2 regions of the Delftia sp. genome follow, and region 2 is predicted to be linked to the other one. Evidence: predicted binding sites of a transcription regulator. Region 2 holds the regulator's gene; the other holds the start of a gene.

Region 1 (7,641 bases), on a different contig from region 2:
ATGGTGGGCAGTGACGGTGCCGAATATGTGCAGCGCCTGCAGGAGCTGGGCGTGCACACGGCGCACATCGGCCAGTTGCAGGACACGCACACGGCCCAGTGCATGATCATGACCGACCGCGACAACAACCAGATCACGGCCTTCCACCCGGGCGCCATGATGCAGGCCCACGGCAACCGCATCACGCCCGAACTCAGGGAGCAGGTGCGCGTGGGCATCATCGCTCCCGATGGCCGCGAGGCCATGATCGAGCATGCCCAGCAGTTCAAGGCTGCAGGCATTCCCTTTGTCTTCGATCCGGGCCAGGGCCTGCCCATGTTCGACGGGCAGGATCTGCGCCGCTTCATCGAGCAGGCCGACTGGGTGGCCGTGAACGACTATGAAGCCCGCATGCTCAGCGAGCGCACGGGCTGGAGCCTGGAGCAGATTTCAGGGCAGGTGCAGGGCCTGGTGGTGACGCTGGGCGCGCAAGGCTGCGAGGTCTGGGTGCAAGGCACCAGGACCCCGGTGGCGCCTGTGCAGCCCGCTGCCGTGGTCGACCCCACGGGCTGTGGCGACGCGTGGCGTGGCGCCCTGCTGTTCGGCCTGGAGCGTGGCTGGGATCTGGTGCGTTGTGCAGAACTGGGCAACCGCCTGGGTGCGCTCAAGATTGCCAGCCGCGGCCCGCAGAACTACGTGCTGGACTTCGCCAAGCCCTGATGCGGTGATCGCCGGGTGGCGGTACAGCCGCCATCGTCGCAATGAAAAAAGCCCGACTCGAAAGAGCCGGGCTTTTTGCTTTGAGACCGGAGAAGTCTCAGGGCTTGCTGCCTGTGGGGAAGGGCCATGCGGCTTGGGGTGCCAGGCGGGTTTGCGCGATGGGCGCGGGTGCGGCAGCGGGAGCTGCAGGCGCGGCAGCGGCGGGAGCTGCTGCGGCCTTCTTGGGAGCAGCGGCCTTCTTCGGCGCTGCAGCCTTCTTGGCGGGAGCGGCAGGAGCTGCTGCAGCCTTGGCGGGTGCTGCTGCGGGCTTGGCAGCCGGTGCAGCGGCGGGCTTCTTGGCCGCAGGAGCTGCAGCCTTCTTGGCGGGAGCTGCGGCCTTCTTGGCGGCAGGAGCAGCAGCCTTCTTGGCAGGCGCGGCAGCCTTCTTTGCAGCAGGAGCAGCAGCCTTCTTGGCGGGAGCAGCGGCCTTCTTGGCAGCAGGCGCAGCAGCCTTCTTGGCGGGAGCAGCGGCCTTCTTGGCAGCAGGAGCAGCAGCCTTCTTGGCGGGAGCAGCGGCCTTCTTTGCAGCAGGAGCAGCAGCCTTCTTGGCGGGAGCAGCGGCCTTCTTTGCAGCAGGCGCAGCAGCCTTCTTGGCAGGAGCGGCGGCCTTCTTGGCAGCAGGAGCAGCAGCCTTCTTGGCGGGAGCAGCGGCCTTCTTTGCAGCAGGAGCAGCAGCCTTCTTGGCGGGAGCAGCGGCCTTCTTTGCAGCAGGCGCAGCAGCCTTCTTGGCAGGAGCGGCGGCCTTCTTGGCAGCAGGAGCTGCAGCCTTCTTGGCGGGAGCAGCGGCCTTCTTCGCAGCAGGCGCAGCAGCCTTCTTGGCAGCAGGAGCAGCAGCCTTCTTGGCGGGAGCGGCAGCCTTCTTTGCAGCAGGAGCCGCAGCCTTCTTGGCGGGCGCTGCCTTGGCAGTGGCCGTGGCTTTCTTCACGGCTTCAGCCTTGGGGGCGGCCGCCTTTTTGGCGGTGGTCTTCTTGTCGGTGGGGGCCTTGGTAGAGGCCGTCTTCTTCGCAGTTGCCATCATCTTCTCCTTCGTTGATTTGCACAAAACACTTCGGGGTACGGGGCTCCGAAGCGATTCAATGCGATGTGGAGTGACGCATCGCAATGAACACGGAGACGCCCCACGCCGCAACACCATCGGTATTGCAAAAGCGTGAAGCGCGTCATGGTTCGCATTGTGCCTGCAGAGAAGCGATTAATCCCAGGAAAGTGCGCCTCCGGTTTGATACTCGATGACGCGTGTCTCAAAGAAGTTACGTTCCTTCTTCAAATCGATCATCTCGCTCATCCAGGGGAACGGGTTTTCCTCGTTGGGGAACAGGGCCTCCAGGCCGATCTGCGTGGCGCGGCGGTTGGCGATGTAGCGCAGGTAGCCCTTGAACATCGATGCGTTCATGCCCAGCACGCCGCGCGGCATGGTGTCCTCTGCGTAGCGGTATTCCAGCTCGACGGCCTTGACGAAAAGCGCCGTGATTTCTTCCTTGAATTCGGGTGTCCACAGCTGCGGATTTTCGAGCTTGAGCTGGTTGATCAGGTCGATGCCGAAGTTGCAGTGCATGGACTCGTCGCGCAGGATGTACTGGTACTGCTCGGCAGCGCCGGTCATCTTGTTCTGACGGCCCAGGGCCAGGATCTGCGTGAAGCCCACGTAGAAGAACAGGCCCTCCATCAGGCAGGCGAAAACGATGAGCGACTTCAGCAGCGTCTGGTCGGTCTCGAAGGTGCCGGTCTTGAAGCTGGGGTCCATGATCGCCTCGATGAAGGGGATCAGGAATTCGTCCTTGTCGCGGATGGAGGGAACCTCGAGATAGGCGTTGAAGATCTCGCCTTCATCCAGGCCCAGCGACTCCACGATGTACTGGTAGGCGTGGGTGTGGATGGCTTCCTCGAAGGCCTGGCGCAGCAGGAACTGGCGGCACTCGGGTGCGGTGATGTGGCGGTAGGTGCCCAGCACGATGTTGTTGGCAGCCAGCGAGTCGGCCGTCACGAAGAAGCCCAGGTTGCGCTTGACGATGCGGCGCTCGTCCTCGGTCAGGCCGTTGGGGTCCTTCCACAGGGCGATGTCGCGGTTCATGTTCACTTCCTGCGGCATCCAGTGGTTGGCGCAGGTGGCCAGGTACTTTTCCCAGGCCCACTTGTACTTGAAGGGCACCAGCTGGTTGACGTCGGTCTTGGCGTTGATGATTCGCTTGTCGGCGGCGTTGACGCGCTGGTGTGTGCCGGTGGCGGGGGCAGCTCCTGCGCCGGTCGGCGTGTTCGAGAGGGTGGCGTCGTCGTCAAAGGTCAGCATTGCAATTTTCTCCGGCATGCCCTGAGGCATATGTTCAGTTCATTCGGTGCGAAAGAGGCCTCTCTTTCTGCTCCGGTCAATGTAGGACCATGGGTGGCCTGGCATGTTGAGCAGGCCCAAGGTCCATGGCGAAGATCCTGCGCATGGCGCTGGCTGGCGGGCAGGGCGCGGGGCCTGCGCCGTGGCGAGGCCCCGCGCTGCGCGGCTTACTGGCAGGCTTCGCAGCCGGGATCGTCGATGGCGCAGAACTTGATGTCCGTCGCCGGGGCCTGGGCGCGTGCGGCGGCTGCCGCGGCTTCCAGGGCGCTGGAGGTGCTCACGGCAGCGGGCTGGGCGGCAGCCGTGGGCACTGCGTTGAGCACGCGGCTTTGCACCGTGGACTTCTCGATGTTGGTGGCGCTGGTGGTGCGCAGGTAGTAGGTGGTCTTCAGGCCACGCAGCCAGGCCAGCTTGTAGGTGTCGTCCAGCTTCTTGCCCGAGGCGCCGGCCATGTAGATGTTCAGGCTCTGGGCCTGGTCGATCCACTTCTGGCGGCGTGCAGCGGCCTCGACCAGCCAGGTGGGCTCGACCTCGAAGGCGGTGGCGTACAGGTTCTTGACGTCCTGGGGCACGCGGTCGATGGGGCGCAGCGAGCCGTCGAAATGCTTGAGATCCATGACCATCACGTCGTCCCACAGGCCCAGGCGCTTCAGGTCGCGCACCAGGTACTGGTTGATGACGGTGAACTCGCCGGACAGGTTGGACTTGACCGACAGGTTGCCGAACGAAGGCTCGATGGAGGCATCGACGCCGACGATGTTGGAGATGGTCGCCGTGGGCGCGATGGCCACGCAGTTGGAGTTGCGCATGCCGTGCTGGCCGATCTTGGCGCGCAGCGCATCCCAGTCCAGGCGCGAGGAACGGTCCACTTCCACGTAGCCGCCGCGGGCCTTCTCCAGCAGGTTCAGCGTGTCCAGCGGCAGGATGCCCTGGTCCCACAGCGAGCCCTTGTAGCTGGAGTACTGGCCGCGTTCCCTGGCCAGTTCGGTGGAGGCCCAGTAGGCGTAGTAGCAGATGGCTTCCATCGACTGGTCGGCGAACTCGACGGCCGCGTCGCTGGCGTAGGCGATGCGCATTTCATAGAGCGCATCCTGGAAGCCCATCAGGCCCAGGCCCACGGGGCGATGGCGCAGGTTGGAGTCCTTGGCCTTCTGCACGGCGTAGTAGTTGATGTCGATCACGTTGTCCAGCATGCGCATGGCCGTGGTGATGGTCTTGCGCAGCTTGCCGTGGTCGATGGCGCCGTTGGTGATGTGGCGCGCCAGGTTGACCGAGCCCAGGTTGCAGACGGCGGTCTCGGTGTCGCTGGTGTTCAGCGTGATCTCGGTGCACAGGTTGGACGAGTGCACCACGCCGGCGTGCTGCTGGGGCGAGCGCACGTTGCAGGGGTCCTTGAAGGTGACCCAGGGGTGGCCGGTCTCGAACAGCATGGACAGCATCTTGCGCCACAGGTCCACGGCCGGGATGCGCTTGAACAGCTTGAGCTCGCCGGTGTCGGCCTTGGTTTCGTAGGCCGTGTAGGCGCGCTCGAAGGCTGCGCCGAAGAGGTCGTGCAGGTCGCCGACATCGGAGGGCGAGAACAGGGTCCACTGGCCCTTTTCCATGACGCGCTTCATGAACAGGTCGGGAATCCAGTTCGCCGTGTTCATGTCGTGCGTGCGGCGGCGGTCGTCGCCCGTGTTCTTGCGCAGCTCGAGGAATTCCTCGATGTCCAGGTGCCAGGTCTCCAGGTACGTGCAGACGGCGCCCTTGCGCTTGCCGCCCTGGTTCACGGCCACGGCCGTGTCGTTGACCACCTTGAGGAAGGGCACCACGCCCTGCGACTCGCCGTTCGTGCCTTTGATGCGCGAACCCAGGGCGCGCACGCGCGTCCAGTCGTTGCCCAGGCCGCCGGCGAACTTGGACAGCAGGGCGTTTTCCTTGATCGACTCATAGATGCCGTCCAGATCGTCGGGCACCGTGGTCAGGTAGCACGAAGACAGCTGCGAGCGCAGCGTGCCGCTGTTGAACAGCGTGGGCGTGCTGCTCATGAAGTCGAAGGAAGACAGCAGTTCGTAGAACTCGATGGCGCGCGCGTTGCGGTCCTCTTCCTGCAGCGCCAGGCCCATGGCCACGCGCATGAAGAAGGACTGGGGCAGCTCGATGCGCGTCTTGCGCACGTGCAGGAAGTAGCGGTCGTACAGGGTCTGCAGGCCCAGGTAGTCGAACTGCTGGTCGCGTTCGGCCTTGAGGGCGGCAGCCAGGCGGGGCAGGTCGTAGTTCAGCAGCTCGGGGTTGAGCAGCTCGTTGTCCACGCCCTTCTGGATGAAGCCGGGGAAGTAGGCGGCGTAGGCCGACTGGATGTCGGCAGGCTGCACGTCATGGCCCATGACCTCGCGCACGATGGTGTGCAGCAGCAGGCGGGCGGTGACGTAGGTGTAGTCGGGGTCCTTTTCGATCAGCGTGCGCGCGGCCAGGATGGAGGCCTTGAAGACTTCTTCGATCGGCACGCCGTCGTACAGGTTGCGCAGCGTCTCGGCAACGATGGGCGCGGCCTGGATGTCGGCATTGAGGTTGCGGCAGGAGGCCTCGATCAGGGCCAGCAGGCGGGCCTGGTCCAGAGGAACGCGCTGGCCGTTGTCGGTCACATGCAGCACGGGGGCGGGCGCGGCCGCAGCGGCGGCAGCGGCCTCGGCGGCCTTCTTCTGCTCGGCACGCTCCTGGTTGCGGCGGTCGCGGTACAGCACGTAGGCGCGCGCCACGTCGTGGTGGCCGCCGCGCATCAGGCCCAGCTCGACCTGGTCCTGCACGTCTTCAATATGGAAGGTGCCGCCGCCCGGACGCGAGCGCAGCAGGGCGCGCACCACGGCCTGGGTGAGCTCGTCCACGGTCTCGCGCACGCTGGCGGAGGCAGCGCCCTGGGCGCCGCGCACGGCCAGGAAGGCCTTGGTCAGCGCGACGGCGATCTTTTGCGGGGTGAAGGGCACCACGTCGCCGCTGCGGCGGATGATCTGGTAGCCGTCCTGCACGGACAGGTGATGGGCGGAGGAAGGATTGGCAGCATCACCGTGCGCAGCGGGAGCCAAAGAATTCAGTGCTTCTTGCATGAGTTTCCTCAACGGGTGTTTGTGGATAGAACGGACGCGGACCTGCACTGGGGGCAGGCTTGCTGGGAGATGGAATCGATGGCCGGATGTGCACACCGTTTTCACAGGGTGTGCACAGCTTGTGAACACTAGATATGGTGTCCGGCGTGCTCTCAGGCACTACCTGTAGTGTATCGCCGTCTCATGTACACGGGGTACTCACGGCCGGAAAACCGCTGTTTGCGCTGCGCCAAAACAGTGCCCAGCATGCAAGCCCATAGCAGCAGATCACCGCTGCGCGGTGGCTGGCGGGCGATGGCCTGTCGCAAGCCGCTACAGCCTTGCCGCTGCGCCGGTCGGACCGCCGAAAGCCCCATGAACAGTGGGGCTGCGACACATGCGTGAATTTGTAAAAAAAGATCAGGCCGGCCCGGCGTGCGCCTGCGCGCCACATGGGTTGCTTTCTGGATTGACAGCGCACTTTTCCTGGGCCTGTGGACAAGCCGGCCTGCGTGCAAGGCCTGGCGCAGTCCGGTAGGAGGGTGTGTGCTTACGTGGAGGGCTGGCCGGCGCGGGGCGGCAGCTGCCAGTTCGCCGTGGCCTGGTGACGGGACAGCAGCCCGCGCAGCCGGGGCCAGTCGAAGCCGGGGCCGGGATCGCGTTTGCGGCCGGGCGCAATGTGCTCATGGCCTGCGAGATGGGCGACGGGGTAGCGTGCGGCGATGGCTTCGCACAGGTTCTCCAGGGCCGCATATTGCGCCGACTCGAACGGCAGTCCCTCCAGGCCCTCCAGCTCTATGCCGATGGAGTCGTCGTTGCAGCGATCCTTGCCGCGCCAGCTGGAGGCGCCCGCATGCCAGGCGCGCGCGTCACAGTCCACAAATTGCCAGACCTCGCCCAGGCGCGTGACGAAGAAATGGGCCGACACCTCCAGGCCGCGTATGCCCTGGTAGTAAGGATGGGCGTCCCAGTCGAGCTGGTTGGTGAACAGTTGCTGGACCGCCCCCGTGCCGTACTCGCCGGGGGGCAGGCTGATGGAGTGCACGACGACCAGATCGACCAGGGCCTGGGCCGGGCGCTCGCCGAAGTTGGGCGAGGGCAGGTGGCGTGCCTGTTGCAGCCAGCCGCCTTGCCAGGTCCAGGCCGGGCCCATGGTCGTGGTGGCTGGTGCCTGCGGATCAGGCTTCGCCATGGCCGCCTCCGTCCGCCTCGGCGCTGGCGTCGCCGGGCAGGGCGATGTTCAGCCGGTCGATGCGGTAGCGGATCTGGCGCAGGCTCAGCCCCAGGCGTGCGGCCGTGGCCGTGCGGTTGAAGCCGTTTTCCTGCAGCGCCTGCACCAGGATGCCGCGCTCGCGCTCGTCCAGCCAGGCCTGCAGGTCGCGGGGCAGCTCCATGTCGGCAGGCTCCGGCGGCGGTGCGGCGCCGTCGTGCGCCTGGGTCTGCGCCGATGCGGGTGGAGCCGGCGGAGTGCCGCAGGGCAGCTGCATCTCGGGGTCTATGCGCAGCGGCCCT
Region 2 (7,641 bases):
TCGGCACCATCGGCGTGGCGCCGGCCGAGGCGGAGATGGCCAGCTCCATTCCGCCCAACCACACGGGCGGCAACATCGACAACTGGCGCATCGGCAAGGGGGCGACCATGTATTTCCCCGTGGCCGTGCCAGGGGCCAACTTCACCGTGGGCGATCCGCATGCCTCGCAGGGGGACTCCGAGCTGTGCGGCACGGCCATCGAGTGCTCGCTGACCGGCACCTTCCAGTTGATCCTGCACAAGAAGGCGGACCTGCCTGGAACGCCGCTGGCCGAGCTGGCCTATCCGCTGCTCGAAACCCAGGACGAATGGCTGCTGCACGGCTTCAGCTACGCCAACTACCTGGCGGAGCTGGGGCCGGATGCGCAAAACCAGATCTTCAAGAAGTCTTCCGTGGACCTGGCGCTGCGCGACGCCTATCACAAGATGCGCCACTTCCTCATGACCACCCAGGGGCTGGGAGAGGACGAAGCCATCTCGCTGATGTCGATCGCAGTGGACTTCGGCATCACCCAGGTGGTGGATGGCAACTGGGGCGTGCACGCGCTCGTGAAAAAGAGCATCTTCCCCGCGCGCGGGGCGTGAGTGCGTGAGTGAGTGCGTGCCTGCCCTGCGGGCCGGACCCGGCCGGTCTCAGCGCGCCAGGAAATCCCGGATGGCGAACAGCGTCTGGTCGGGCGCCTCGGTCATCTGGTTGTGGCCGCTGGGCAGGTGCACGATGCTGACCTGGCGCTGCGCGCCCCGGGCCGCCTCGATCAGGCCCTTGGCGGCCTTGGGCGGCGTCATCTGGTCCTGCTCGCCCAGGGCGAACAGGACCGAGCATTGCAGCGCCGCCATGGCCGCCTCGCCGCCCGCGTAGCTGTCGCAGGCCTTGAAGCCGGCGTGCAGCAGGTTGGTGCGGTCATTGCTGGCCAGCACGCGCCGGCCCAGCGCCATGCCGGCGCCGAACACCCAGCTGCCTGCGCCGCTGGGTGGCGCCAGCGTGGCGCGCGAGAACACATTCACCATGTGGATGGCCTGCTCGGGCGTGCTGAGCGCGGAGTCCAGCAAAGCAGGCGAGACCTTCATCGGGTAGGCCGTGCCCACCAGCACCAGGTGGCTGACGCGCGCGCCCAGCCGCGCAGCCGCTTCCATGGCGATCAGGCTGCCCCAGCTGTGGCCTACCAGCGCGGCCTTCTCGATGCCTGCCGCATCCATGAGCTGGCCGATGAAATCCGCCGCCGCCTCCACGCTGGCCGGCGCATCGCCTGCGCTGCGGCAGTGGCCCGGCAGGTCTATGGCCAGCACGTTCCAGCCGTGGTTGGCCAGGTAACGGCTTTGCAGTGCCCAGACGCTGTGGTCGCACAGCACGCCGTGGATGAGGATGGCCGTCGGCTGTGCGGGATTGAAGGCCTTGCCGCCGGTATAGGCGTAGATGGCGTGGCCGTGAACATCGATCTTCATTGTTGGTGTCTCCCTTGCCGATTCACGCGGCCTTCTCGGCCGCCTTGAGGGCGCGCTTGAGGTCGTCGATCAGGTCGTCTGCGTCTTCCAGCCCGATGGACAGGCGGATCGTGCCCTGGCCGATGCCGGCCTGGGCCAGCGCCTCGTCGCTCATGCGGAAGTGCGTGGTGCTGGCAGGGTGGATGACCAGGCTGCGGCAGTCGCCCACGTTGGCCAGGTGGCTGAAGACCTTGAGCGTCTCGATGAACTTGCGGCCCTGGTTGCGGTTGCCCTTGATGTCGAAGCTGAACACCGAGCCTGCGCCGCGCGGCAGCAGCTTCTTGGCGAGCTGGTGCGAGGGATGGGTATCGAGCAGCGGGTGGCCCACGCGGCCCACCAGCGGATGGCTGGCCAGGAATTGCACCACCTTCTCGGTGTTGCGGATATGGCGCTCCATGCGCAGCGGCAGCGTCTCTATGCCCTGCAGGATCAGCCAGGCCGTGTGCGGGCTCATGCAGGCGCCGAAGTCGCGCAGGCCTTCGCGGCGTGCGCGCAGAAGGAAGGCGCCAGTGCTGCTTTCCTCGCTGAACACCATGTTGTGGAAGCCGTCGTAGGGCTCGGTCAGCTCCGGGAAGCGTCCCGACTTTTCCCAGTCGAAGCTGCCGCCATCCACCACGATGCCCCCGACCACGGTGCCGTGGCCCGACAGGAACTTGGTGGCCGAGTGGTAGACGATGTCCGCGCCATGCTCCAGCGGCTTCATCAGCCAGGGCGAGGTCAGCGTGGAGTCCACCAGCAGCGGCACGCCGGCTTCATGGGCTATGGCGCTGATGGTGGGAATGTCGAGCACGTCCAGGCCCGGGTTGCCCACCGTCTCGCCGAAGAACAGCTTGGTGTTGGGGCGCACCGCGGCGCGCCAGCCGTCGATGTCGCCGGGCTTGACGAAGGTGGTTTCTATGCCGAAGCGCGCCAGCGTGTAGTGCAGCAGGTTCTGCGAGCCGCCGTACAGCGCCGTGCTGGCCACGATGTGGCTGCCCGCGCCCATGAGCGTGGCCACCGACAGGTGCAGCGCCGCCTGGCCGCTGGCCACGGCGATGGCGCCCACGCCGCCTTCCAGGGCCGAGACACGCTGCTCCAGCACGGCATTCGTGGGATTGGAGATGCGGCTGTAGACGTGCCCTGGGCGCTCCAGGTTGAACAGCGAGGCCGCATGGTCGCTGGACTCGAACACGAACGAGGTCGTGAGGTGGATGGGCGTCGCGCGCGCACCGGTGGCGGGGTCGGGCTGTGCGCCCGCGTGCAGCGCCAGAGTGTCAAAGCCGGGATCCGAGTAGCCGGGCATTCCTGTCTCCATGGTTGTCAAGGCAAGCGGGCATTGTGGGCTATATTTCCCGGCAGACATGGGCTTGCCGCAACCACGGCGACACAGACAATCTTGGAGATACGGCATGAAAGTAAGTGACATCCTGCGCGTCAAGGGCAACACCCTCTACACGGTGTCGCCGGACGAAAGCCTGGCCAGCGCGGTGCAGGTGATGTCCGAGCGCGATATAGGCTCCCTCGTGGTCATGGAGCACGGCGACGTGGTCGGCATGCTGACCTTCCGCGAAGTGATCCAGGGCTTTGTCAAGCACGGCGGCGTGGGCGAGACGCTGGTGCGCTCGGCCATGGACGACGCTCCCATGACCTGCACCATGGAAACCGACATGGACGAGGTGCGCCGCATGATGCTGGACCGCCATGCGCGCTACATGCCGGTGATGGACAAGCGCATGCTGATGGGCGTGATCAGCCTGTACGACGTGGCCAAGGCCGTGGTGGACAGCCAGAACTTCGAGAACCGCATGCTCAAGGCCTATATCCGCGACTGGCCCGAAGGCGAGCGCCAGGGCGCGGACTGATCATCCGGTCGCGGCAAGACCGCCCCTGCCCATGCAGCAAGGCCTGCGACCGCAGAACGCGGCGCAGGCCTTGGTTTTTTTACGGCCGGGCGCAAGCCCGTTCAATGCACGCTGCTGCGCCGGGGCTTGAGCAAGGCGCTGGGCGGCACGGCATAGGTCTGCCTGAAGACGCGGCTGAAGTGCGAGAAGCTGGTGAAGCCGCAGGCCATCGCCACATCGGTCACGCGCCGCGCATTGTCGGCCTGCAGCAGCAGGTGGGCCTGGGCCAGGCGCTCGTTCCAGAGCCAGCGGCTGGGAGTCAGTCCCTCGGTGGCGAACAGGCGCGCCAGGCTGCGCAGCGACATGCCCAGGCCCTGGGCCACCTGCAGCGGCTTGAGCTCGGGGTCATCCAGCCGGGCCCGCATGTACTGCTTGGCCTGGGCAAGCCGGTTGCGGGTTCTGAAATCATCGGGCCTGGCTGAGACCAGCAGCATGGTCATCAGGGTGGGGTGAAGATTCTGGTCACCGGCATCCTGTTGAAGGATGGGTGAGGGCGGTGGAGTGCTGCTCGCAGGATCGCTGCGATCCTGGCGTTGCGTTGAGCCGGAAGAGGTCTGCATTTCACGAATCTCCCGCAAGTTGCGGCTGGTGCCTGAGGGATGGTCCGCAGGCGGTTGAAGAACAATGTTCTGTAATTCTAGCTATCAATATTTGTAATTTGATAGTTTTATTGTTTCTTTGCAGGAGATGGCAGCCTGCGCAATGCACCGCTGCAGCGGGAGCGGCGCCTGGGGGCGACCCGGGCATAATCATCGGCCTATGAGCGGCAACACCTTCGGAACCCTATTCACTGTCACCAACTTCGGCGAATCGCATGGCCCGGCCATCGGCTGCGTCATCGACGGTTGCCCGCCGGGCATGGCACTGAGCGAGGCGGACATCCAGCACGACCTGGACCGCCGCCGCCCCGGCACCAGCAAGTTCGTGACGCAGCGCAACGAGCCGGACGCGGTGGAAATCCTCTCGGGTGTCTACGAAGGCCGTACCACGGGCACGCCGATCGCTTTGCTGATCCGCAATACCGACCAGCGCAGCAAGGACTACTCCAACATTGCGCAAAGCTTTCGTCCCGGCCATGCCGACTACGCCTACTTCCAGAAGTACGGCATCCGTGATCCGCGCGGCGGCGGCCGCTCCTCCGCACGGCTGACGGCGCCCACGGTGGCGGCCGGCGCCGTGGCCAAGAAGTGGCTCAAGGAAAAATTCGGCACCGAGTTCCGCGCCTGCATGACCCAGGTGGGCGAGCTGTCGCTGCCCTTCGAGAGCTGGGAGCATGTGCGCAACAATCCCTTCTTTGCGCCGGTGGCCGATGTGTCCCGCTACGAGGAATACATGGATGCGCTGCGCAAGTCGGGCGACTCCTGCGGCGCCGCGCTGCGCGTGCAGGCCAGTGGCATGCCGGTGGGCCTGGGCCAGCCGCTGTATGACCGCCTCGATGCCGACGTCGCCTACGCCATGATGGGCCTGAACGCCGTCAAGGCCGTGGAGATCGGCGCGGGCTTCGACAGCGTGGTCCAGCGCGGCACCACGCACGGCGACTCGCTGAGCCCCGAAGGCTTTCGCAGCAACAACGCCGGTGGCATCGTGGGCGGCATCAGCACGGGCCAGGATCTGGAGGTGCGCATCGCCATCAAGCCCACCAGCTCCATCATCACGCCGCGCGAGTCCATCGACACCCAGGGCCAGAGCACCGAAGTCATCACCAAGGGCCGCCATGACCCCTGCGTGGGCATCCGCGCCGCGCCCATCGCCGAAGCGTTGCTGGCCCTGGTGGTGATGGACCACGCCCTGCGCCACCGCGCCCAGTGCGGCGACGTCGATTCAGGCCTGGCGCCGATTCCTGCCGCGGCGCCCTGAAAGCGCTGCCAGGTCGCCAAAGAGAAAGCCGCCCAAGGGCGGCTTTCTTGTATCCTGCCGGCCTGATCAGCCAGGATTGCGGACTTCATCCATGACGTTCTTGAAGTCGTCCACGTCCTCGAAGCTGCGGTAGACGCTGGCGTAGCGGATGTAGCCGACCTTGTCGAGCAGCTTGAGCTCGCGCATCACCATCTCGCCCAGGCGGCTGGAGAGCACTTCGCGCTCGCCCAGGTTGCGCAGCCGTTCCTCGATGCGCTCGATGGCGGCATCGATCTGCTCCGTGCTCACGGGACGCTTGCGCAGCGCAATCTTGAACGAACCCAGCAGCTTGGCGCGCTCGTACTCGATGCGCCGCCCGTCCTTCTTGACGATGGCGGGGAAGCTGACCTCGGGCCGCTCATAGGTGGTGAAGCGCTTGTCGCAGCCGCCGCATTGGCGGCGGCGGCGGATGAAGCCCCCATCCTCGGCCTCACGGGTCTCCACGACCTGGGTGTCCGGGTGGCTGCAGAACGGGCACTTCATGGCAGGCCTCTATGCGCTCAAATCAGGCGCCGTAGACCGGGAAGCGGGCCGTCAGCTCGGCCACCTGGGCGCGCACGCGGGCCAGGTTGGCTTCGTCGCTGGGGTTCTCCAGCACGTCGGCCAGCAGGTTGGCCGTCAGGCGGGCTTCCTCTTCCTTGAAGCCGCGCGTGGTCATGGCGGGCGTGCCCACGCGGATGCCGCTGGTGACCATCGGCTTTTCGGGGTCGTTGGGGATGGAGTTCTTGTTGATCGTCATGTGGGCGGCACCCAGTGCGGCTTCTGCCGCCTTGCCGGTGATGCCCTTGGCGCGCAGGTCCACCAGCATGACGTGGCTTTCCGTGCGGCCGGAGACGATGCGCAGGCCGCGGGCCGTCAGCGTTTCGGCGACGACCTTGGCATTCTTCACGACCTGCTCCTGGTAGGCCTTGAACTCGGGAGACAGTGCTTCCTTGAAGGCCACGGCCTTGCCGGCGATGACGTGCATCAGCGGGCCGCCTTGCAGGCCGGGGAAGATGGCGCTGTTGATGGCCTTCTCATGCTCGGCCTTCATCAGGATCACGCCGCCGCGCGGGCCGCGCAGGCTCTTGTGCGTGGTGGTGGTGACCACGTCGGCGTGGGGCACGGGGTTGGGGTACACGCCCGCGGCGATCAGGCCGGCGTAGTGGGCCATGTCCACCCAGAAGATGGCGCCGACTTCCTTTGCGATCTTGGCGAAGCGCTCGAAGTCGATGGCCAGGGCGTAGGCCGATGCGCCGGCCACGATGATGCGGGGCTTGTGCTCGCGCGCCAGCGCTTCCATCTTGTCGTAGTCGATGGCTTCTTCGGCGTTCAGGCCGTAGGAGACCACGTTGAACCACTTGCCCGACATGTTCAGCGGCATGCCGTGCGTCAGGTGGCCGCCTTCGGCCAGGCTCATGCCCATGATGGTGTCGCCGGGCTTGGCAAAGGCCATCAGCACGGCCTGGTTGGCCTGGGAGCCGGAGTTGGGCTGAACGTTGGCTGCCTCGGCGCCGAACAGCTTCTTGACGCGGTCGATGGCGAGCTGCTCGACCACATCGACGTTTTCGCAGCCGCCATAGTAGCGCTTGCCTGGATAGCCTTCTGCGTACTTGTTGGTGAGCTGGGAGCCCTGGGCTTCCATCACGGCGGGCGAGCAGTAGTTCTCGCTGGCGATCAGCTCGATATGTTCTTGTTGACGCAGGTTCTCGGCCTGGATGGCGGCAAAGACTTCGGCGTCGACCTTCTCGACGGTATTGGTGCGTTGAAACATGGCAGTCCTGTGAACTTGAAATTCCCTTGAGGCCAAGGGCTGCCCAGGCGAACGGCGGAACACTCCAGATCCCGCGTGCGCATGGAGGCTGGGCGGTACGCTCCCCGGTGGTTCACAGAAGGTGGTTCTTTTCAGGCCTTCTGCTGGTTTCCACGTCAGCGGCAGCGGTGCGTGAAGCGGCTGCGCCTATCGCCAGTTGCGTACCCCGCTAGTGTAGCTGAGCTGATGGAGCCGAAGACAGGCGAGGGGCGTTGGCGAAGCCGCCTGCCTGGCAGATCAGCGGGTGCAGGCAGGCATGAAAAAAGCTGGCCTTAGCCAGCTTCGTGCGCCATGTCGGTGGTTCCGGTTACAGCGCCGGCTCCTGTGTCTGCAGGGCCACCTGTTCGGTGCGCGCGGACATGCTGCTCGAGCTGACCGGCACTGCCGGGGTGCCAGCGGACGCAGCCGAGGCCGCAGGTCCGGCTGCCTCGGCCGTGGATGTGGCCGGCTTGGTGGCTGCGATCTGGACGGCCTGCTTGGGCTGCTCGATCTTGGCGGTCATCAGCGGCACGGCACGCAGGCCGGCGGCCATGCGCAGGCGCTGGTGCTCGGCCAGCACCTTGGCGGCATAGCCGCCGTCGGTGGGCAGGTT

What was found. The regulator NrdR, encoded in region 2, represses ribonucleotide reductase genes. The targets are predictions, from matches to a motif close to CACNANATNTNGTG.
Region 1: AC5I49_RS17645 (ribonucleoside-diphosphate reductase subunit alpha) is a predicted target of NrdR. The motif match lies at 6,277-6,290, and genes of this name have one in related genera.

The regions. Positions count from the first base shown of each region.
Region 1 is NZ_JCABYI010000030.1:218,463-226,103, reverse strand. It holds gene AC5I49_RS17660 (carbohydrate kinase family protein) at 1-699, shown strand, start outside; gene AC5I49_RS17655 (hypothetical protein) at 797-1,753, opposite strand; gene AC5I49_RS17650 (ribonucleotide-diphosphate reductase subunit beta) at 1,931-3,025, opposite strand; gene AC5I49_RS17645 (ribonucleoside-diphosphate reductase subunit alpha) at 3,232-6,150, opposite strand; gene ampD (N-acetylmuramoyl-L-alanine amidase) at 6,680-7,321, opposite strand; gene AC5I49_RS17635 (sigma-54-dependent transcriptional regulator) at 7,308-7,641, opposite strand, start outside.
Region 2 is NZ_JCABYI010000008.1:8,430-16,070, reverse strand. It holds gene AC5I49_RS05655 (acetamidase/formamidase family protein) at 1-584, shown strand, start outside; gene AC5I49_RS05650 (alpha/beta fold hydrolase) at 633-1,442, opposite strand; gene AC5I49_RS05645 (O-acetylhomoserine aminocarboxypropyltransferase) at 1,465-2,763, opposite strand; gene AC5I49_RS05640 (CBS domain-containing protein) at 2,870-3,322, shown strand; gene AC5I49_RS05635 (helix-turn-helix domain-containing protein) at 3,424-3,801, opposite strand; gene aroC (chorismate synthase) at 4,121-5,218, shown strand; gene nrdR (transcriptional regulator NrdR) at 5,285-5,740, opposite strand; gene glyA (serine hydroxymethyltransferase) at 5,763-7,010, opposite strand; ZMP/ZTP riboswitch at 7,045-7,220, opposite strand; gene AC5I49_RS05615 (lytic transglycosylase domain-containing protein) at 7,357-7,641, opposite strand, start outside.